One region of the Rhodococcoides sp. S146-33 genome, then DNA from elsewhere that is predicted to be linked to it. Evidence: predicted binding sites of a transcription regulator. Region 1 holds the regulator's gene; each other region holds the start of a gene.
The links. Region 1 encodes LexA, which represses DNA repair genes until DNA is damaged. Its sites were predicted from a motif close to CGAACANNTGTTCG; they were not measured.
Positions count from the first base shown of each region.

Region 1 (5,560 bases):
GGCGACCACCCTGGCCGGTGCTGCCGGCGGCTCGGGTACCACCACGTACGCGGAGAACATCGGGGTCATGGCCGCCACCCGCGTCTACTCCACGGCCGCGTACTGGGTCGCGGCCTTCACCGCGATAGTGCTCGCGTTCTCGCCCAAGTTCGGTGCCCTCATCTTCACCGTTCCCGACGGGGTCATCGGCGGGGCAACACTGGTTCTGTACGGACTCATCGGGCTGCTGGGCGTTCGCATCTGGACCGACGCCAAGGTGGACTTCGCCGATCCGGTCAACCTGATCGTCGTTGCCGCGGCACTGGTCGCGGGTATCGGCGACCTCACGCTGTCGGTCGGTTCGGTCGAACTCGGCGGAATCGCGTGGGGTTCGCTCGGCATTCTGGTCGGTTATCCGATCGTTTCGGCGCTCGCGAAAAGTACCGCGTCTCGGCGGACGTAGCGGGGGCGGTCACGGATCGCGCACGTTTTGGTCATCGACCCCCGGTGCACCGCGAAAGTAGTCTTGAACGGTGACGTCAGTCGCACCGACGACCGCGCTGTGACACCCCTTTCTCGCGGTCGACGACGGTGCGCACCGAACAAGGAGATCTGCGTGGAACGCACACTTTTCGAGCCCGAGCACGAACTGTTCCGGGAGTCGTACCGGAAGTTTCTCGAACAGCACGTAGCCCCCAATCACGCGAAGTGGGAAGAGCAGAACATCGTCGACCGCGGCGTCTGGGTCGAGGCCGGCAAGCAGGGCTTCCTCGGAACGGCCGCACCGGAGGAGTTCGGTGGCGGTGGCGTCAAGGACTTCCGCTACAACGCAATCGTCACCGAGGAAACCACCCGCGGCGGCTACAGCGGCATCGGCTTCACCCTGCACAACGACGTCGTCGCGCCGTACTTCATCGAGTTGGCGAACGACGAACAGAAGCAGCGCTGGCTCCCCGGATTCTGCTCGGGTGAGCTGATCACCGCGATTGCCATGACCGAGCCGGGCACCGGAAGCGACCTGCAGGGCATCAAGACCAAGGCCGTTCGCGACGGCGACGACTGGGTACTGAACGGATCGAAAACGTTCATTACTAACGGAATCAACGCCGATCTGATCATCGTCGTGGCGTGCACCGACCCCGAGAAGGGTGCCCAGGGCTTCAGCCTGCTGGTCGTGGAGCGCGACATGCCAGGTTTCGAGCGCGGCCGCAATCTCGACAAGATCGGGATGAAGGCCCAGGACACCGCCGAACTCAGCTTCACGGACGTTCGCGTGCCCGCAGCCAATCTGCTCGGTGAAGAAGGCATGGGCTTCATCTACCTCATGCAGAATCTTCCGCAGGAACGGCTCTCGATCGCTGTTGTCGCCGCCGCGGCCATGGAATCGGCCCTGGACATGACCATCCAGTACTGCCGAGATCGCAAGGCCTTCGGTAAGTCGATCGGCAAGTTCCAGAACACCCGCTTCGTGTTGGCGGAGTTGGCCACCGAAACCACCGCCACCCGCATCATGGTCGACAAGTTCATCGAACTGCTCAACGATGGCAAGTTGACCGTGCAGGAAGCCGCCATGGCGAAATGGTGGACCACCGAGAACCAGGTCAAGCTGATCGACCGGTGCCTGCAGTTGCACGGCGGCTACGGCTACATGAAGGAATATCCGATCGCCAAGGCCTACATGGATTCTCGGGTGCAGACCATCTACGGTGGCACGACCGAAATCATGAAAGAGATCATCGGCCGCGGATTGAATCTATGATCCGCTGATCCGAAAAGCACGAGGGCCGCAGCACACTGTGCTGCGGCCCTTCGCGTTTCGGTGCTGTTCTCTACAGCTTGCGCATCACGGTGACGACCTTGCCGAGGATGGCAGCGTTGTTTCCCGGAATCGGCTCGAACAGCGGGTTGTGCGGCAGCAGCCACACCTCGCCCTTCGACCGCTTGAACGTCTTGACGGTCGCTTCACCGTCGATCATCGCCGCCACGATGTCTCCGTTGTCTGCCACGGATTGCTGACGAACCACCACCCAGTCGCCGTCACAGATGGCTGCATCGATCATCGACTCGCCCACGACCTTGAGCAGGAACAGCGAACCCTGACCGACCAGCTCGCGGGGGAGCGGAAACACGTCCTCGACGGCTTCCTCGGCCAGGATCGGTCCACCGGCGGCAATTCGTCCCAGAACCGGCACGAACGTCGGCGTCGGCAAGCGATCCTGTTCCTCGGACGATCCGTCGACCGCGGCAGCAGCCTGATCGGCCTGTACCTCGTCGAGTCCGCGGACGTCGACCGCGCGAGGGCGGTTGGCGTCGCGCCGCAGGAATCCTTTTCGCTCCAGAGTGCGCAACTGATGGGCAACGGACGACGTCGACGTCAGGCCGACGGCATCACCGATCTCACGAATGCTGGGCGGGTAGCCGCGCTCGGTCACCGAAGCTCGGATGACCTCGAGCACCTTTCGCTGTCGCTCCGTCAGGCCGGCGCTGATGTCGGTGCCGACTTCCATGGCCTTGGGCGTCGGTTCCGCGGCAGGCTTCCCTGCGGCGGCCTTCGTAGGCACGGACGTGGTCGCCTTGGAACCGGTCGTCTTGGAACCCGTGGTCGACCTCGTCGAGGTCTGGTCCTTCATGCTGTCGGCCTCCTGCTGGTGTCCTGGATCCGGTCTGCGTGGTTCGGTCTGCGCGGACTGGAGTTGATGGTGTCGACTCGTGTGGCGTGTGGTTTCTGACACGAATCTAGCGTGTATCAGCTGTTGAATCAAACATCTGTTCGACTCGTGTCGCGTTTTCTGCAGACTTTGTCGGAGGCTCGTGATAGAACTTCGAACAAGCGTCCATCGAACGCCTGATCGAACAATCGATCCAACGAGCGAAGACGAGGTTCCGATGACCATCATCACCGATCGCCCCACCACCGCAGGTGTCCGTAGCCGGTCCACTGTCGTCGAACGTCGTCGCCGTGCTCGTCCTGCGTTGCGGAGCTCCATCGCGATGCGCGGTGCGTACACGACTCCGTGCCTGCCGGTTCTGGAGTCGTCCTGGACCGATGTCACCGACCGCGAGGCAGCCGATCGCGACTTCGACGAGACCTCGGCGCACTTCGCCGGTCAGCCGGTCCGGCTGCGATCGCTGGTGCTGTGGGTGCTCGCAGCCGTCGTCGTTGCCGGTGGCCTGATCGGCATCGCGAACCTACGAGCCGATGCGCCCGGCGCTGGGGTGCAGCCCGCAGGCGTCGTCGAGGTTCACGACGGTGCCGTGGTCGAGTACGCGCCCGGCAGATGACCACCGGCCCCATCGCACACGCCGATGACTGAGTATCCTCGACTGATTGCTCCGACACGCATGTTCGATGTCGGCGCATCGGCTACGACGGAGGCTCCTTCATGCATTGCCCGTTCTGCAGGCATCCCGACTCACGCGTGGTCGATTCGCGTGAGATGGACGAGGGGCAGGCAATTCGGCGTCGTCGCTCCTGCCCGGAATGCGGTCGGCGATTCACCACCGTCGAGGCCGCCGTGCTCGCAGTCGTGAAGCGGAGCGGAGTGACCGAACCGTTCAGCCGTGAAAAAGTCGTCAAAGGAGTGCGCAGGGCCTGCCAGGGCAGAGATGTCGACAACGACGCGCTGAATCTCTTGGCTCAGCAGGTGGAAGACGCCATTCGTGCCGCCGGCTCCGCCGAAATTCCCAGTAACGAGGTGGGGTTGGCCATTCTCGGTCCGCTACGCGACCTCGACGAGGTCGCGTATCTGCGATTTGCGTCCGTGTATCGCTCGTTCAGTTCGGCCGAGGATTTCGAGAAAGAAATCCACGAACTGCGCAAGCACCGCGAATCTGCGGACATCGACTGACGGTTCGACCTTCAGCGGGCCTCATCCGCGATTGCCTTCTCGATGCGTTTCTCCGAGACCGGATACGCAGTCCGAATTCCTTGCGCGAACAGCCCTACCCGCAATTCTTCGATCATCCAGAACAGCTCCTGCACGCCAGCGCTGTTCTTTCGGCCCTCCGGAAGCGAATCCAGCAGCCGCCCATACGAGGCGTAGACGCGGTCGAGTACGTCCATCGCGGCCGCATCACGGCCTGCGCTGCTCGGAAGTGTGGCCAACCTCTTGGTCGCCGCAGCGAGGTATCGCGGCAGGTCTGCCAGCCTGCGTGAACCGAATTCGGTGACGAACCCGCGAAAGATCAAGCCGTCGAGCTGTTCCCGAACATCGTCGGCGGGCTCACCCGAGGACACCTGTAGCTGCGCCGACAGCGCGAGAGCTGCCGTCAGCACGGGACGCACCAGGGCCAGCACCGCGGCGGTGCGCTGTGGCACCTCGGCATTGACCGATGCGCGAAGTTTCTCGAAAGCCTCCGGATCTCGGACCGGTCCACCGTGTGCGTCCATTGCTTCCTCGACCGCAAGGACTCGACACTCCTCGAGGAGCGCATCGACTCCGCCGTACGGATTCTGGCCGAGCGCAAGACGTTCCGCGGTCGGCAGGCCGGCCAGCAGAGCTTTGGTTCCTTTCGGTGCCGTCGACAACAGTAGGGCCCGAGTTCCGGAGCGCATGGCTGCTCGCTGCTGGGCGGGCGTGCTCAGGACTCGAACCGCAACGCCGGGTCCTTCCGGCACCAACGCCGGGTAGCCGGTGACCTTCTGTCCGCCCACATCACGGGTGACGGTCGACTCGAGTCGGCCCAGAGTGCCCGAGGTCCACGCGAGAGTAGGCGCGCGCTCGGCGTCGCCGACCGCACTCGCGACCTGACGACCGACTTCGCCGGACAGGCTGGTGCGCAGAACCGTCAAATCCTTGTTGCTACCCAACACCTTTCCGGCCGGGTCGACGGCTGCGAACGTCATCTTCAGGTGGTCGGGCAGACCCGCGGCGTCGAAGTCCTTCGCGGTGATGTGGCACTGGGCAGCCCGCGACAGCTCGCGTGCCAGTGCCGTCACCAGAGTCTCCGCGCGAGGCTTCATGACCGCCAAGGCCGCGGCGGCGAAATCGGGGGCGGGAACAACGTTGCGGCGTAAAGCTTTCGGCAGCGATTTGATCAAGGCCGTCACCAACTCCGCGCGCATTCCCGGAACCAGCCAGTCGAATCCGACCGGTTGTACCTGTGCGAGAAGAGCGATGGGAATTCGTGCGGTGACTCCGTCGGCGGCCGTACCCGGCTCGAACTGGTAGGTCAGCGGAAACTGGATCTCACCCTGTCGCCACGCATCGGGATACGCACCGGTGAGCACCGAGGCCGCGTCGGAGTTGACGACTGTGTCCGTTGTGAAATCCAGCAGGGACGAGTCCTGTCGACGGGCCTTCTTCCACCACGTGTCGAAGTGTCTCGCGGACACTGCTTCCGGGGCGATACGGGCATCGTAGAAGTCGAACAGTGCGTCGTCGTCCACGACGATGTCTCGCCGCCGAGCACGATGCTCGAGTTCACCCACGTCGTCGAGCAGAGCCCTGTTCTTGTGGAAGAACGCGTGCTGTGTCTTCCATTCACCCTCTACCAGTGCATGTCTGATGAACAACTCTCGGGACGCCTCGGCGTCGATGCGGTGGTAGTTCACCGGTCGCTGCGTGACCAGAGGAATGCC
Region 1 covers NZ_JCAJWY010000002.1:1,099,873-1,105,432, forward strand. Annotated here, with positions in the region: gene AC5WEY_RS13700 (uracil-xanthine permease family protein) at 1-442, shown strand, start outside; gene AC5WEY_RS13705 (acyl-CoA dehydrogenase family protein) at 596-1,738, shown strand; gene lexA (transcriptional repressor LexA) at 1,809-2,486, opposite strand; gene AC5WEY_RS13715 (hypothetical protein) at 2,866-3,261, shown strand; gene nrdR (transcriptional regulator NrdR) at 3,363-3,827, shown strand; gene hrpA (ATP-dependent RNA helicase HrpA) at 3,839-5,560, opposite strand, start outside.

Region 2 (5,560 bases), on a different contig from region 1:
CCTTGATTGCGACGGATCCCCAGCGTGTTCCACCTCTTGCTCTCGCACCGGAACTGGACGGTGCGATCCTCGGTTCACTCAGCGGTGACGAATTCTCCCGCGTAGCAGGTGAAGCCGCGCGTACGGCACCGCCGCGTGAGAACGGCGGAAATCAGGACATCAAGAACCTCACCAAGGGCACTCGCGTCTTCTATCCGGTGTTCGTGCCGGGGGCGAAGTTGTCGTTCGGAGACTTGCACTTCTCACAGGGAGACGGCGAGATCACGTTCTGCGGAGCCATCGAAATGGGCGGCTTCATGGACCTGCACGTCGACCTGATCAAGGGTGGCATGGAGACCTACGGGGTGAGCGAAAACGCGATCTTCATGCCGGGCAACACCGCACCGCAGTACTCGGAATGGATTGCCTTCTCCGGCATTTCGGTGACCGTCGACGGGGAGCAGAAGTATCTGGACTCCGACCTCTCGTACCAAAACGCGTGTATGCACGCGATCGACTACCTCACCAAGTTCGGCTACAGCCCCGAGCAGGCGTACCTGCTACTGGGCTCGGCCCCGATCGAAGGACGCCTGTCCGGGGTGGTGGATATCCCGAATTCCTGTGCCACGGTGTACATCCCCACTGCGATCTTCGATTTCCCGATAGCGCCCTCGGCCAGCGGTCCGTTCCAAATCGATCCGGGAATGGGGGCTCCCCGGGCACAGTTCTGATCGACTTGGCTCGATATGTCGCAACTGTGGATGCTCGAAGACATGGAACCGTGGCCCGACGAGCCTGCCGTCGGTGCAGTGTTCGTACCGACCACGCGCTGGTTTTCGTCTGAGCGGATAGACCTCCCCGAAGAGGTGTGTTCTGACGTGCCGGCTCGGGTCGAGGCTGTGGATATCGATGGCAGAACGGAGTGGATAGCACACCTCGGCGACGGATTTACCACGATGATGGCTGATGATGGCTGATGGTGGCCTGGTCGGTGATGTGATTCTGCACGGTTGCCTGGTGTGGGATAGATACCTGTGGTTGGACTTTCGCACGAAACCGCGGGGCAGCCTCCGCGTCCTGGATCGGACGGGTCTGCTCGTGCAACGCCGGCAGTTGATCCCGACTCGCCACCCTGGCGCGTTCAGTGTGACGTACAGCGGTGTGCTGGAGTACCACCAACGGGATTCAGTACCTGCGGGATTCGGGGTTCGATGGAAGGCATCGGTTGTCGAGACCGTTGGGTCAGGGGTCGAGGCGACTCAGTCGTTTCGCTCGTCGTAGTTCGCAGTGATGATCTGGTCGACGCGGACTGGCGAGGATTCGAGCTCGGTGAGCGCCAGAATGTCGGCGACCGTATCTTCGCTGCCTCCGAGATACGCACAGGGGAAGTCGAAGTGTTGGGCCACGCACCACGCGTGGTCGGCGGGCCACCACAGATTGGGCGACAACCCACCGAGGGTGTCCGCTGCGCGTGAGACCGATCCCTTCATCAGAAAATAGTTGTAGCCGGCGATGTCTGCGGTCGGTGCGCAATCGCGAATGTCGTCGAGTGCGGTGTTGCCCTCCCAGATGGCGAACCAGCATTCGTTCGGTGTATTCGTGCTTCGAGCGAATACCTCGATGATGGCTGCCAGCTGAACATGCCAGCGTGCAACGTGTTCGGAGTTGCGCAGCGGGTGCTGGACGCGGGCATAGGCGTCGAACATCGTGGGGACCAGCGAGCCCACCATGGTGTGGGGCACGATCTTCAGGCTGTCGTTCACCCACCTTGTTTCCGAGACATCCTGTTGCAGATCGGTGTTCGACCATTCGGTGCCGTCGGTATTCAATGGCTGTACCAGGGTTGTGGGCTGGCAGGGTCGTCGACGACCGTGTCGACTCGACGGTCGGCGAGAACGTCCTCGATCGCCGCCGAACTGGCACCGATGGTGGCGAAGTGGGGGTCGACGTCGTTGGCGATGCACCAGGCGCGGTCGGCGGGCCAGACGAACGAGGGAATCGGCAGACTCTCGGAACCCGGGGTATCAAGGGCCTGCTCCCAGTTCAGCAGGTCCAGGGCAGGTCCTCGGAACAGGAACGCTCCCCGTTCGGGAAGGTTGATTCGTGCGGCACCCCGAACCGTTGGACCGCCCCATCCCTCCCACACACAGAAGTAGCAGTCCAGTGGCGTCGTCGTGTGCCTCGCCAGTGTCGCGACGACTATCGCCAATCGGTCTGTCTCCGAGCGCTCGTCGTACGGAACGTCAGCCTCGCCCTCGCGTTGAGTCGGGTGTGTCGGATCTGGGATGAACCGTAGCCGCGCGTAGCTCTCGTACCCCAGTGGGCCCCTGGTGACAAGATCCCACCAATCGCGGTCAGCGCGGACGAGCCAATCGGCGGCAGTTGCGTCGTCGGACGGTCGCACGGTCATGGTGTGCCCTCCCTGTCGATACCGAGCTTTCTGATCCTGGGCGCGATCTGATGCGTTGCCACGACGCTACCGACCAACCCGGTGGATCGGACTACTCGCGGTGGTAAGAGTCAGTTGGGAACGCGTGTTCGAAAGTCTGTCGGTGGGTCGCGATAGATTCTGTTCATGCTTTCGGGGGACGGCGGATCAGGGGTGGACGGCATCGAGACGGTGCCGCCTCCCCCTGTCGTGTCCGATCCCGCACTGTCGGCGCTGATCGACCGGGTCGAGTCCGCGGTGGCGGAGTTGGCCGGGCAGGGGTCGGTGTCGTGGACGAACGCCGACCGGCGTGCGGTGATCCAACGCATGGAAACTGTGTCGCGGTCGCTGCCGGCGTATTCGTACACCTGGCTCAACGAGCTGATCGATCAGCGCGGCCTCGATGTGTATCCGGGGTCGGTGCCGTGCTCGGTGGCATGGATGCTGCGCATCACCCCACGCGCCGCCGGAGCGCGGGTGCGTCTGGCTGCGGAGTTGGGGGATCGCACCGCACTGTCCGGTGAGGTTCTGCCGCCCCTGCTGCCGCATACCGCGGCCGCGCTGCGGGCGGGGTTGCTCGATGCCAAACATGTGCAGATGATCCGCGAATTCTTCAAGCATCTGCCGGCCAGTGTCGATCTGCAGACCCGTGATCTCGCCGAACAGCAGTTGGTGGGCTACGCCTGCACCCGGCGTCCAGATGATTTCGCGCCGTTGGTGGCTCATTTGGATTCGATCCTCAGCCCCGACGGTGACTACGACGAGGACGAGGACGAGGACGAGAACGGCAAGCCCAAGCCGAAGAAGCGTCGGGATGCGTTCTTCTACCTCGGTGAGCAGGGCGCCGACGGGATGTCGGACGGGAAGTTCTGCGTCGATTCCGAACTGCGGGCCTACCTCGAGGCCCTGTTCTGCAAAGCTGCGAAACCGGGGGTCAACAATCCTGCCGACCCGACATCGGTCGTCCACGACGACGAAGACGGCGAGAACGGCAGTGCCACAGCGCCGAAGCCCGAGCCGACCACCCACGAAGCAGGTGCCAGCGATGCGGGGTCCTGCGATGCGGGGTCCAACGACGCGGGCCTGTGGGATGAGACGGACTACGACGGTGACGACGACTGCGGCGATGACGAGCGCGACGATTGCGGTGACGGTGACCACTGCAGTGACGGTGCCGACTGTGGTTGCGGCACAGCACCCGACGCCACAGCACCCCACGACACAGCTGCAGGCAACGGCAGTGCCGAACCAGGCGACACAACCGACGCAGCCGATATCGACGACGACACCGACGGACCCGATACCGATACCGATACCGACACCCACACTGCTGCACGCGACGCTGCGGCCGCTCGGGATCGACGCACCCAGAACGAACGCCGACACGACGCCCTGAAAATGGCACTCCGGCACACACTCGCCTCCGGCACCCTCGGCACACACCGCGGCCTACCCGTCACCGCCATCGTCACCATGAGCTTGAAAGACCTCGAATCGGGCTGCGGCTACGCCATGACCGGCACCGGATCCCGCGTCTCGATCCGCGACGCGATCCGCATGGCCTCCCACGCCCGCCACTACCTCACCATCTTCGACGACCACGGCAGAGCCCTCTACCTCGGACGATCCAAACGCATCGCCTCCGCCGACCAACGCATCGTGCTCATCGCCCGAGACCGCGGCTGCAGCTTCCCCTCCTGCACCCGCCCGGCGACCTGGTGCCAGTCCCATCACATCGACGATTGGGTCGAGGGCGGGCCCACCGACATCGACGCCCTCACCTTCGGCTGCGACATGCACCACGCCCTCGTCGGTACCGGACCAGGAAAATGGGCGACCACCAAAACCGGAGCAGGACATCGCTATCCGGGCCGCACCCTCTGGCACCCACCATCGGGAATGGACCCCAAGCGCCGCGGGCTGATCAATCACGCACACCATCCCGAGGAAGTGCTGTACCCGCCCGAACAGCACGACGACATCGGCGACGAGGAACCACGACAACCCGCATGACGACCCACACCAGCACCACGGCACAGCTCTGTCTGTGGTCGTTACATGGCGGCCGCTCCGCGACGGCGGTGGAGACGGATTCACCTACATCGAAGGCGGCATCGTCCGCGGAACTTCACGCCGGCAACCACTTGTCCCGATGCCTGACGGCACCCGGGCACCACCGACCACCTGAAAGGAATGCCCCTGATGCCCGCACAAGCATGGGTCACCCTGATCGTCGGAGTCCTCGCCGTCGTCGGCGTCGCCCTGACCGTCCGCCAACGCAGATTGGCCGACAAACGCGCTCAAGCCTGGCAGCGGATCACCTGGTGCCTCGAACGCACCACCAGCGAGAACGAGGCCGAAGCCGCCCTTGGCTGGGACATCTACACACCGGTGACCGACTCGCCGCTCATCACCAGAACCGAACGAGACGTGCTGCGTGCTGTCGCGACTCGGGCGTTATGGCGAGCACTGGCGTCACCGGCACAAACCGAGGACACTGACAAGCAGAACGAGCAGGAGGACCCCCGATGACCACCACCGAGAAGCGCATTACCGCCGCCCGACCACAGGTAGCGCGGGCCGCAGCACGGGCATCAGTCGCGTTGTACGAACGAGACGGCCTCGAGGTACCCCAGTGGATCCGCGACGCTGCCGAAGGGCACCCCGCCACACCACCGGCCGAACAGCCCTGACACAGGCTCACAGCCCGCAGAACCGACAAGGCCCGTACCCCGACACCGGGTGCGGGCCTTCTCCGTTGCCCAGGGACGGACCATCGGCGCACGTAGGACCTGGCCACCCTGCGGGCGTCCACCGAATCGAACTCCGCTGTTCTGCACCCCGACGTCCTATTGCAGTTCGACCTGACTCCGAAAACTCGTCTGCGCTGGACGCTGTTGGCCCACGCGCCCGCGCCTGATCGCCAGACGATCGAGTGGCTACGCGATCAGATGAGCCATCTGGTGAATATCGACCTGCGCAATGCGACTGGATATTGAATTGTCATCGGTTGCCGCCGCTCGGTCCGTAGGGATAGCGCTTCCCGACTGTGAACCACAGGATCGGGCCGAGGATGGGCAGGATCAGTGCCACCGCTACCCATGCCAGCTTTATGAGCCAGCCGGTGATGGTGTTACGGACGATCGACACGAG
Region 2 covers NZ_JCAJWY010000001.1:1,049,193-1,054,752, forward strand. Annotated here, with positions in the region: gene fmdA (formamidase) at 1-710, shown strand, start outside; gene AC5WEY_RS05045 (hypothetical protein) at 1,239-1,742, opposite strand; gene AC5WEY_RS05050 (hypothetical protein) at 1,805-2,389, opposite strand; gene AC5WEY_RS05055 (HNH endonuclease signature motif containing protein) at 2,555-4,420, shown strand; gene AC5WEY_RS05060 (hypothetical protein) at 4,610-4,939, shown strand; gene AC5WEY_RS05065 (hypothetical protein) at 4,936-5,100, shown strand; gene AC5WEY_RS05070 (PLDc N-terminal domain-containing protein) at 5,411-5,560, opposite strand, start outside.
Region 2: a site for LexA is predicted at 2,507-2,520, ahead of AC5WEY_RS05055 (HNH endonuclease signature motif containing protein). Genes of this name have one in related genera too.

Region 3 (5,560 bases), 730 kb from region 1:
TTGGGTTCGTGCTTCGGCTTCTTCCCACTGAGGCTGGCCATGAAAGGCCACTCGGTGACAGCCACCGATCTGTCCGCCGGCACGATGCGTCTGCTCGCCACTGTCGCTCCGCGTCTCGGAGTCACGCTCGACACCATTGTGTGCGACGCCGCCGACGTTCCCGTTGCAAGCAGCAGTGTCGACACAGTGACGGCATTGCATCTGCTGGAACATGTCGATGCCGAGACGGGCTCTCGAATCATGACCGAAGCACTCCGCATCGCCCGCATACGCGTGGTCGTAGCCGTGCCCTACGAAACCGAGACCACCACCTGCCACGGGCACGTTCGCACGTTCGACAGGGCGGCGCTGATCGAGCTCGGTCGGTCGACAGGTGCGAGATTCCAGACGTCGGAGCATCACGGTGGATGGCTCGTGGTCGACAAAGCCGCTGCACCACAGTTGACCTGAACAGGTTTCGCACCCGGGGTACCTCACCGACGCACCTAGAACGGCGGCTCATCGGCATCCTCGATCGTTGGTTCTGATTCCTGCTCGTGGTTGTCCGGTTGCTGGGGGTAGGCGATGATGCCGGATCGTCTGGGTTTGGTGGGGATGTGTGGGCGCAGGTCGTTGTCGAGGATGGGTACGGCTGTGCCGTTGGCGGGCAGTGTGATTCGGGTGGTCTTCGAGGTGGATCGCCAGAGGATCGCGCCGCCCGGGAGCATGACGGCGCTCCAGTAGCCGGCGGTTTTGACGGTGTGGTGGAACTCGCAGAGACATTGCAGGTTGTTGACCGTCGTCCAGCCGCCGCCCAGTGGGTCGGCGTGATCGAACGGGATCAAGTGATCGAGTTGGCAGCGGTCTGCTGGACGCTGGCAGCCGGGGAAGCGGCAGTGGCGGTCGCGGAGCCGGACGGCCGCGGTGGTCAGGGCATCGGGTCGGTAGACCAGCGCCCGGTCGGTCAGTGGATCCCGTGCGACGGACTTTCCGAGGGTGGGGTCGGCGGTGATCGCTGCTTCGAGAGCAGCGGCGAGGGAGGCGTTGCCAAGGTAGATACCTGAGGGTGTGCGGCCTGCTGCTCGAGTCGTTCGGTCGTTGAGCCGTGATGCGGTGGGAAAGTCGAGGGCAGAGCTGTGCCGTGTGCCCTTGCCGACGGGTGTGTGGGTGCAGAACAGGGCCGCAGCGGAGGTCAGTGATCCCAAGCGACGCTGACGTTTGTCGGTGCTGGCGGCAGTGGCAGCGGGGGCAGTTCCTGGTGCCGGGCCTTCGGCGGCTGACATCGGACCGGATGTTGTTGAGCCGGATGATGCTGCCCCGTATGGTGCGGGGCCGGATGGTGTTGCAGACGAACGTGATTGCGCACAGTTCGGTACAACATCCGGTGTTGGCGATGTCTGTTCCGTAGGCGATCCTGAAGCTGACGCGGCTTCGGACGAAGGAGCTACGTCAGAGCCGGTGACCGACGGTGCGTCCGCTTGCTGGTCGGTCGATTGTGCCCCCGCACGTGTTGCAGCGTGATCACGAACAGGCTCGGCGGCACCTGGTTCGGGCGTTGCCGACGGGTCGGTTGCAGGTACGGGTGTGAACTCACCGTCCTCCTCGGAGCCGCCGGTCTCCTCGATCTCGCCAGTTTCGCCGTTCTCATCGGACACGCCGGTCTCGTTCGTCTCGTCGACCGCATCTGCCGGTGACTCATCTGCGGGCGTCTCCGGTGCCGACGTGTTTTCCGGCGCACGTTCAGATGCGGGTGCACTGGCCGAAGTCGATGAGGTCGAGGGACCAGCCTTCGCCTCCGAATCCGTCGCCGACCCGCCTTCCACATCATCAGCAGCATCTGCCGAGTCATCATTCGCATCTGCACTTGCATCCGAGTCTGCGTCTGCGTCTGCGTTTACGTCGGCGTCTGCGTGCGTGCCTGTGTCCTCATCGGTCATCGTTCCCGCACCGGATCCCGTTGCAGCCCTGTCTGTCTCGCCGCAACTGCGTCGTTCCCATTCCCCGGTCTCCGGGTTCTGCACCGCCAGACCGAGCTTCTCCGCGAGAGTGACCGCCTCGGTGAGCAGGACCTGCCACTGACTGTTGCGCGCCAACTCCCGCGCCAGATCCGGATCGATCGAGCCATGCCCGGCGAGATAAGCAGGGTTCGCAATCAATCCGATGAGGGTGGCGATATCGACCGTGATCATCGTCAACGGCAACCGGCGATCCGGCAACCCCGCATCTTTTTTCGGGCAGTCCTCGCGTTGGCACAGGCACGCCAGGCGGGGTTCACCGTGCATGCGGGCCATGAACGCATCACACAATCGATCTTGTTTACCGCGGGGGTCTTTCGGACAGAGCGTGTCGGCCATCTCCTCGAGCAGCTGCCACGCCGCCGCAGCTTCGGGGGCAGTCAATTCCGCCCGGATCCGCGCCAACTCACCGGCCGGGCTGTAGGAAACATGGCGGAATCGTTTCGCGAACTCCCGTAGTGCTGCCGCTTCCTCCGGTGCGACTCGCAGCAAGATGTCCCAGATCTCCGTCTCGAGTGGACCGGGCGGAGTGCGGCGGGCAACTTCGACGATCTCGTCCTCGACCATGCGCACGATCTCGTCGGAGAGGTTGTCGAGGATCCGGCACACCGTCCGCACTCGCGGAAGATCGATCTCCCCGGCCTCGAATGCTGTCCGTACCAGGGGTAGTCGCGTGTGCAGGGCAACACCGACGGAGATGTACGATTCGGCGACCGTCGCCGAGCAGCCCAACGCGGCCGCCATCTCGGTGCGCCCGTACCGGCTGTAATGCTTGAACTTGGAATCGTGGGTGATCCAGGTCCGATGAACGTCGTAGCAGGCGGCGATCTTGCGGAACGCATGCTGGTTTTCTGCCTGCGCAGCGGCGGTCAACGCCTCCAACGACACGATCGGTACAGCCATCCCCATTCACCCCCCGGTGACCCAAAACAAGAACGCATGTTCGAACAAGATGAACAGTAACCCGACCCACCGACACAAACGGAAGTACAGGCTCGATAGGCCGAATTGACGAGTCCGACCAGGACCGATTAGCCGAGATCGGACTCGTGCCGTGTCAATCGAACAGCTGAAGACCGACTCGAGGGCCGCCTCGACCAGGCTGGCCTGTACTCGATACCTGCAGAACGAGCCGCATTACGTCAGGATCCGTGGTCACCCGAAAGTCGACCGAGAACACTATTGTTCGGGCCTCTGGATCGTGCAGCCGAACTCGCTCTCGAAATCGATCCGAATGGACGATGTCGAAGGCGATCGCGTCGCTGCGACCGACGCTCACGACATCGGCGGGCTGAGTACAGCCCGCCGCACATCGAGCGGTCTCCTCGTGCAGCCACTACCAGGCTTGTCGAGTAACGATGATCTCGACAGGTCCGCAACGTCAGATCAGCCCCTGCTTACTCGCCGCGTACACCGCCTCGGCACGCCGAGACACTGCAAGTTTGCGCATGATGTTGCTGACGTGAAACTTGACGGTTGTCGCCGAGATGAAGAGTCTGGTTCCGATCATGTTGTTGGACAGACCCGTTGCCAGCAGGCGGAGCACTTCGAGCTCGCGCTCGGTGAGGCGCTCGATGCTGCTCGGTGTGCCGTTCAGAGAACGGACGACAGCCGAGGCGCTGCGCGAATCGAAGGCGCTCTCCCCGCGCGAGACGGCCCGTATCGCACGAACCAACTCGGTGGTGTCGACGTCCTTGACCACATATCCTCGTGCACCTGCGTGCACGGCCTCCACCACGAGCCGGTCGTCGAGGAACGTCGTCAACACCAACAGACCGATTCCATTGTGCGCCTTGGCCAGCTGCGCACACAAAGCGAGGCCCTCGTAGTCCGAACTGGCCGAGAGCTTCAGATCCATCAGCACGATATCGGGCTCGACCCGCGCAACGACGGCCAAACCCTCCTCCCGGGTGGACGCCTCCCCCACGATCGTCAGATCCGACTCGCGTTCGAGTACCGAGCGAAGCCCGTCCCGAAGAATTGCGTGATCGTCGACCAGCACGATGCGGACCGTGGGTGCCGAAACCTGCCCCGCGCCTGTGCGAACCGTCGGAACGCTCACTGTGTTTCGCCCTTCTCGGATTGGTTCTGGAACGGAATGCGCACTGCAACTCGCACTCCACCGGTTCGGGCTCGACGGATCTCGAGGACCCCGCCGTGTTCGCGGGTACGAGCCGCCATGTTCGCCAGTCCGCGGTGACGGCCGTCGACATCGGTGGACTCGGCCAGGTGCAGCATCATGCGCAAGTGGGCCGGATCGCCGTCACCGTCGTCCGCAATGGACAGCTGCACCTGATCGGGCGAATAGGTCAGTCGCAGTATTGCCCGCGACGCGTGTGCATGGACCGCGGTGTTGAACAGTGCTTCTCCGGCTATGCGAAGCAGTGCGTGCTCACGCTCGCTGCTCAGCTCGACGGGAGTTCCCTCGACCCGCAGCGACACCTGTAGCTCGTCGGGCATGTGGACCACGGAAAGCTGTTCGAGCATTTCGGGAAGCGACGTGCGATCGGCATCCTGCGGGTGATTGAGCGCGTAGATCGCCGACCGCAGCTGATCCACCGCTCGACGCGTCAGATCCTTGGCCAGATCCAACCTGTCGCTACGTTCTTCGGCCGAGATCTCGCTGCGACACACTTCGATCTGCATTCCCGCGGACAACACGGCCTGGGTCACGCTGTCGTGCAGTTCACGAGCGATGCGGTGACGTTCGTCGTCGAGCACCTGATGGCGATGCGCGGCACCCAGTTGACGTTGTGTCAGCAACAGTTCGGCATTGCGGGCCGCGAGATCTGCCGCTGTTCGGTTCGCCTCGGCATAGGCACTCTCGGTGCGTTCGAGCAATTGCCGTCGGCTCTGGAACAGAGCCGAATTCTGCAGTGCCACCGCAGTTTGGCTGGCAAGAATGCTCAACACCGCGGCGTCGGTGGCGTCGAGTACCCGTTGCTCTCCCGTCCACGCCGCGAACGCACCGACAACGCGGCCGTCGAACGCGATCGGTACGAATGCATGGTGAGCGGAGATCACCGGGGTCAGCCCGTCGCCGCAGGTGGACGTCCGAATCGACTCGAGGCAGTCGACCACGTCGTCGGGCAGCGGTGGCCCCTCGACGTTGTCCACCAGAAACGGTGTGGCGTCGGGACCAAGCACCAGCCGACGAGGCCCCGCGTCCGGCAAGGCACCATCGGCGAGAGCGAAGACCACCCAGCGGGCACTCAGATGAGCGCGAGCCGCCTCGGCCACGGCGCACACCAGCGTTTCCGGACCGTCGACCGTGCGCACCAGCGCTCGTGAGATGAGTTCCAGGGCGTAGACCACTCGTTCCAAACGTTCTGCGGCGCCGCGATACTGCGGATAGAAGGTGTTCTTGCCCGATCGGAGTCCCGTCAACAGAGACAGGTCGGGTCCGGAACTCACAGCGCGATCCTGAACAGGTCGACCATCTCGCGGTGTGTGGCCGAACGCGGATTCGTGGACATGCACGCATCACGTAATGCATTGGTTGCCAACACATCCAGATCGGATTCGCTCACACCGATCTCTGCCAGACCCGCAGGAACACCGACCTG
Region 3 covers NZ_JCAJWY010000002.1:365,439-370,998, reverse strand. Annotated here, with positions in the region: gene mftM (mycofactocin oligosaccharide methyltransferase MftM) at 1-450, shown strand, start outside; gene AC5WEY_RS10425 (HNH endonuclease signature motif containing protein) at 486-2,897, opposite strand; gene AC5WEY_RS10420 (MadR family response regulator transcription factor) at 3,376-4,056, opposite strand; gene AC5WEY_RS10415 (MadS family sensor histidine kinase) at 4,053-5,408, opposite strand; gene AC5WEY_RS10410 (iron-containing alcohol dehydrogenase) at 5,405-5,560, opposite strand, start outside.
Region 3: a site for LexA is predicted at 2,927-2,940, ahead of AC5WEY_RS10425 (HNH endonuclease signature motif containing protein). Genes of this name have one in related genera too.

Region 4 (5,560 bases), on a different contig from region 1:
TGGGTTGACGTCGATTTCTTCATCCGAGGCGCGCTCGGCACCTCTGGTCAGGAGTCGAAAGTCCGGACCCATTCCGGGAAGCTCTACCGGCAGCCCCTCGGGGCTACGGGATTTGATCCGCGGGGCCAACTCTTGCTTGACGACTCGGTCTTCGAGCGACTGATACGACATGAAGACCACCCGGCCACCCACGGCCAAGGCGTCGAGCCCGGCCGGCACCGCGGACTTCAGCGAGTCCAGCTCACCGTTGACCTCGATCCGCAGGGCCTGAAAGGTGCGCTTTGCCGGGTGCCCACCGGTGCGCCGCGTCGCGGCCGGGATTGCGGCGTAGAGCAATTCGACCAACGGACCACTGGTGGTGAACGGCGTGTGCTCACGTCGGCGCAGAACGGCGGAGGCAATCTTCCCGGCGAACCGCTCCTCGCCGTAGGTGCTGAGTACTCGCGCGATATCGCCGTGCGAGTAGGTGTTGAGCACGTCGGCGGCGGTGATACCCACGGTCGGATTCATCCGCATGTCCAGCGGCGCATCGACGGAGTAGGCGAACCCTCGATCGGACTCGTCCAGCTGCATCGACGACACTCCCAGATCGAACAGAATGGCGTGCACGGATTCGAGCGCAGGCAGGCCGGCTTCGTCGAGCGCCTCGGCAATACCGTCGTACGTCGTGTGTACCAACGTGATTCGATCGGAGAATGGGGCCAGCCGGGATCCGGCGAGTCGGAGTGCGTCGGGATCGCGATCGAGTCCGATGAGGTGCAGGTGCGGATAAGTTCGGAGGAAGTGTTCGGCGTGACCACCGAGTCCCAGAGTCGCGTCGATCATGACGCGGGTGCCGTCAGCAGAATCGATTGCGGGGCCCAGTAATTCGTCGGCCCGATCGAGTCGAACCGGTACGTGCAGCGGACCTGCGGATCGACGATCGGGTCGGTCGGTGGACGATGCGCTCTCGTCCCGCCCGTCGCCCTCCGTCATGGTTCCTCCCGGTCGTGCGTACGTACGTCTCGCCCGGGTCCGGGCCGTGCGGGTTGCCCACGGACGCCGGAGCGAATGCTTCGAGGTCCCTGTCCGATAGGGAACCTGGCGTTGGGGAAGAACGTCAGGGTCCTGATCTGCGAAACCTGGCGTTGGGGAAGAACGTCAGGGTTCTGATCGGGCAGAGGCCTCGCTGCACTCGCAGGCGACCTGGGCGGTCTACAAGATTCCCCCGAGGGATTCGTCGAATGCGTCGGAGAAGTCCTGCTCGTTTTCAGCGGAGTAACGGGCCCATGCTTCGTCGTTCCAGATTTCGATGAAATCCATCGAACCGATCACCACACAGTTCCGTTCGAGCCCGGCGTATCGACGATGCTCCGGACTGATGGTGATTCGACCCTGTCCGTCCGGCCTCTGCTCATCGGTTCCCGAAAAGAACTGACGAACGTAGGCGCGGGCTTTCGGGTTGGCACGAGACGCTGCCGTCAGCTTCCGTGACCGCTCAGCGAAGTCTGCCGCGGTGTAGACCGCGAGGCTGAAATCTTGCCCCTTGCTCACCATGACACCTCCTGCAAGCGCGTCCCGAAACTTGGCCGGCAACGTCAGTCGACCCTTGTCGTCGAGCTTTGGCGTGTAGGTACCGAGAAACACTCGCCACCTCCAGCCTCGACTCTCCGCTGCGGACCACTTTACCCCACTCTCCCCCACTTCGAACCATTCAGAGCGCGAATAATTTGGGCAGTTTCACATTTCCCCAGTTCAAAGGCAGCAAAGACTGCTCGAATTGACGGTCAGCATCCAGCCCTGGAAGGCCGGTTCAGGTCCGACGAAAAGCGCCCACACGCGTCCCATCAACGGCATGAGCAGGCCTTTTGCGACATATGAGACGAAACAGAGCCGTCCTGAGAGGCTCAGTGGAGCTGAGGTGGGGCGAAGTGGGGACTTTTGCTGATCGTGGGGCGAAGTGGGGAGGCGGCCCGAAATGCGCCGGCTACGACCCGTCGGCACCGGGCAGCCGACGTCCGCTCGGCAGCGGCCGCAGCAGGCGATCCGATCACCGCACAAACACAGCAGCACCTCACCCGAAGGTGAGGTGCTGCTGTGAGTGACGCGTGAAGTTGTGGGAACGAACCTGAATCGGGCGGGCCGTGAAAGACCCGGTCTTACTCAGTCCTGCTCGAACCTCTTACGGAACCGGTCCTCCATGCGAGAGGTGAAGCTGCCACCTTTGCGGCCACCCTTCGATTTCTGTCCGGTACCTCGGCCGGAGGCGTCGGCGGCACTGTTGGTGGTGCCACCTTCCTCGGACGTCGGTGCGGCTCCCTTCTTGGAGCCGCCGAACAGGAACAGTGCCCCGGCACCGAACATGAACAAAAAGCCGATGAGACTGACGACGAGAAAAGCCAAGCTGTTCGTCGACAAAGCAACACCGGCGACGAGCAACACGAGTCCCACGACGAACAGCGCGGCGGCCTGAAAGCGCCTCCTGCTCGACGCCGCGCGAACACGGCCGCCTCTCACATGAGACGCGAACTTGGGATCCTCGGCGTAGAGAGCGCTCTCGATCTGATCGAGCATGCGCTGCTCGTGCTCGGAGAGTGGCACGGTACCTCCCCCTGCACTGATATTGAAGGTCGTTTCTGTTGCGAAACGACGGGAAGCTGACCTTGGCGGCTACCTAGACACGATGATACGAGCTGAATCCGCTGCTTACCACCTACTCGCACGATGTGTTCCTGAGAAACCCCGAAGTTTTCGAGACGGCCGTCCCGGAAACTCCGGCCGAACACCGTGTGACGTGGCAGTTCACGCCCGTCGACCCTTTCGATCAGCTATGCCGACAACGGTGTGGTCATCGGGTCGACGGAGGCGAACCGCGACTGACCGCCGAGTCGATCGTCGACCGAGTTCAAAAAGCTACTCACGTGTCGATAGAAATCGTCGGCATCGAGATCGGTGACCGTGCTCGACGCGCCCGCTTCCACTGCGGCGCGGGTGGCCGAGAACGATGCGAAGTAGTCCGACCACACAGCGAGTTCGGGTGCCGCCTTCGCCATCAACACCCACGCGTTGCGCGAGCGCGGGCGAGCACCGATCGAGTTCGGCAACGACGCCAGTACCGCCGCCGCTCCCTTGAGCGCCGCGGCATAGCTCCCGAGAAACCGGTCACCCGCGTCGCTCTCGCCGATGGACTCGGACAACAGAGCGTCGGCTCGACCGAGCAGAACCCGGGCCTGACGCGGCACCGGCGACCGCACGCCGGCATCGAATGCCTTCGTGATCGTCATACTCGAACACCTCCAGTTCGAATCTCCGGTGCGTACCTGACGCGCCCGGAACCGTGACGAAGCCTTACAGTCGAACTCCGGAGTATTCGACCCCTGATCGGAGTCGAAGCCACCGGCGCACTCGGCCCCGATCATCGAACACCCGTTCGACGCTTTTCAATATAGCTGTGCCCACCGACAAGTTTCCGAAGAAAGGTTGAGGACAGTCGTCACCGATGCGCGGACAACGCCGTACCTGGTCGATCTGACGCCCCCGGAATTTCGCCTGCGGCTGCTCGAAGCACTGTCGATCTACGTCGAAGCCATGGGTTACCCACGCGGCACCGAGCAGAGCCGGGCACCGATGTGGAGCGAACATCTGCATCGTCCCGGCTGGCGTGCGGTCGGAGCGCTGCTCCCGAATTCCGACCCGGGGCAGGCCGATTCACTGGTCGCAGTCGCCTACGGCTACCACGGCGCACCACATCAGTGGTGGCATCAACAGGTTCGAGACGGATTGCGCCGCTCGGGACACCCTCCGCAGAGTATCGAGAAGGCATTGGGGAACTACTTCGAGCTCACCGAGCTCCACGTTCTCCCGAGCGCCCAGGGGTACGGCCTCGGTTGGCAGTTGTGTAATCGGTTGCTCGAGGGTGTGGATGCCGACAACGTGATGTTGTCCACACCCGAGGTGGCGCGAGAGGACAATCGAGCCTGGCGACTCTATCGGCGGCTGGGCTTTGTGGACGTGCTTCGTGACTTCAGATTCGCAGGCGATCGTCGGCCCTTCGCCGTGCTCGGTCGCCTATTGCCACTGGACGGGCCAGTAGCCTGAGGGGTGTGATCGATGCTGTGGTGGTGGGCTCCGGCCATAACGCCCTGACCTCCGCCTGCTACTTGACCGATGCCGGTTGGTCCGTCGAGGTTCTCGAACGCGACACGGTTGCCGGTGGCGCAGTATCGACCGTGGACCGCTTTCCCGGTCATCGGGTGGACCGCGGTTCGTCGGCGCACATCATGATCCGCCACACGGGGATAGTCGAGGAGCTCGACCTCGCACAGTTCGGCCTCCGCTACATCGACTGCGATCCCTGGGCGTTCGCACCGGGAGCCGTCGGCACCGACGAGCGCGCCCTCGTCTTCCATCGCGATCTCGATCGCACCTGCGACTCCATCGCCGCTGCGTGCGGGGCCGCGGACGCCAGCGCCTACCGCACGTTCGTCTCGGTGTGGGGCCCTCGGAGCGAACGAACCATGCGCGCGTTCGGCGGACCGCCGACCGGAGCGAAACTGCTCCGCTCCTTCTGGGGTCTCGGGGCCCCGGACGGGGGCAGCATGCTCTCGCGCGAATTTCTCGCCACCGGTGATTCGTTGCTGGACGAGATGTTCTCGAGCGAACGTCTCAAGGCCGCACTGGCGTGGTTCGGCGCACAGTCGGGGCCGCCGATGTCCGAGCCGGGTACCGCGCCGATGGTCGGTTTCGCCGCTCTCATGCACACTCTTCCGCCCGGCCGCGCCGTTGGTGGCAGCGGCGCGCTGACCGAGGCGATGATCGCCCGGTTGCAGCGGGACGGGGCCGAACTCACCCTCGGCGACGCCGTGACCTCGCTCGTACGCCGCCCGCACGGCTGGACCACCAGGACGGCATCGGGTCGGGAGATCGACAGTCGAGTCGTCGTTGCCGGTTGCCATATCTTGACCACTCTCGACCTACTCGCCGACGGCGGGCACGACGCGACGCAGATCGCGCGGTGGCGCAGCACGATTCGGGTGGGTCCTGGACTCGGCACTGCGGTCCGGTTGGCCACCGACGCACTTCCGGTATATCCCAGTGCCGACCGAATCGAGGACGGCACCCACGGCCTCGCGCTGCTGGTACGTGACCGCAGCCAGCTGCGCCTGGCACACGGCCACGCACTCGCCGGTGATCTGCCGCCGACTCCGGCCGTGCTCGGAATGTCGTTCAGTGCCATCGACCCCACCATCGCGCCGCCGGGACAACATCAGATCTCGCTGTGGTCGCAGTGGCATCCACACACTCTCGCCGACGGCCGACGATGGCGTTCGGACGTTCCGGGCGAACGCTCGTTGGCCGAGTTCGAGGCGGACCGGATCGTGGCCGAAATGGATCGGTACGCGCCCGGATTCGCCGGCGCGGTGCTGGATCGACACGTCCAGTCACCGCCCGACATCGAGCGTGAGCTCGGGTTGATCGGGGGCAACATCATGCACCTGGACATGTCACTCGATCAGATGATGATGTGGCGGCCGCACCCACAACTGGCGGGTCATCGAGTTCCGGGGGCGGACGGGCTGTA
Region 4 covers NZ_JCAJWY010000008.1:125,284-130,843, forward strand. Annotated here, with positions in the region: gene rsmH (16S rRNA (cytosine(1402)-N(4))-methyltransferase RsmH) at 1-975, opposite strand, end outside; gene mraZ (division/cell wall cluster transcriptional repressor MraZ) at 1,195-1,626, opposite strand; gene AC5WEY_RS23790 (SCO2097 family morphological protein) at 2,143-2,580, opposite strand; gene AC5WEY_RS23795 (SAV_6107 family HEPN domain-containing protein) at 2,808-3,263, opposite strand; gene AC5WEY_RS23800 (GNAT family N-acetyltransferase) at 3,460-4,077, shown strand; gene AC5WEY_RS23805 (phytoene desaturase family protein) at 4,083-5,560, shown strand, end outside.
Region 4: a site for LexA is predicted at 3,399-3,412, ahead of AC5WEY_RS23795 (SAV_6107 family HEPN domain-containing protein). Genes of this name have one in related genera too.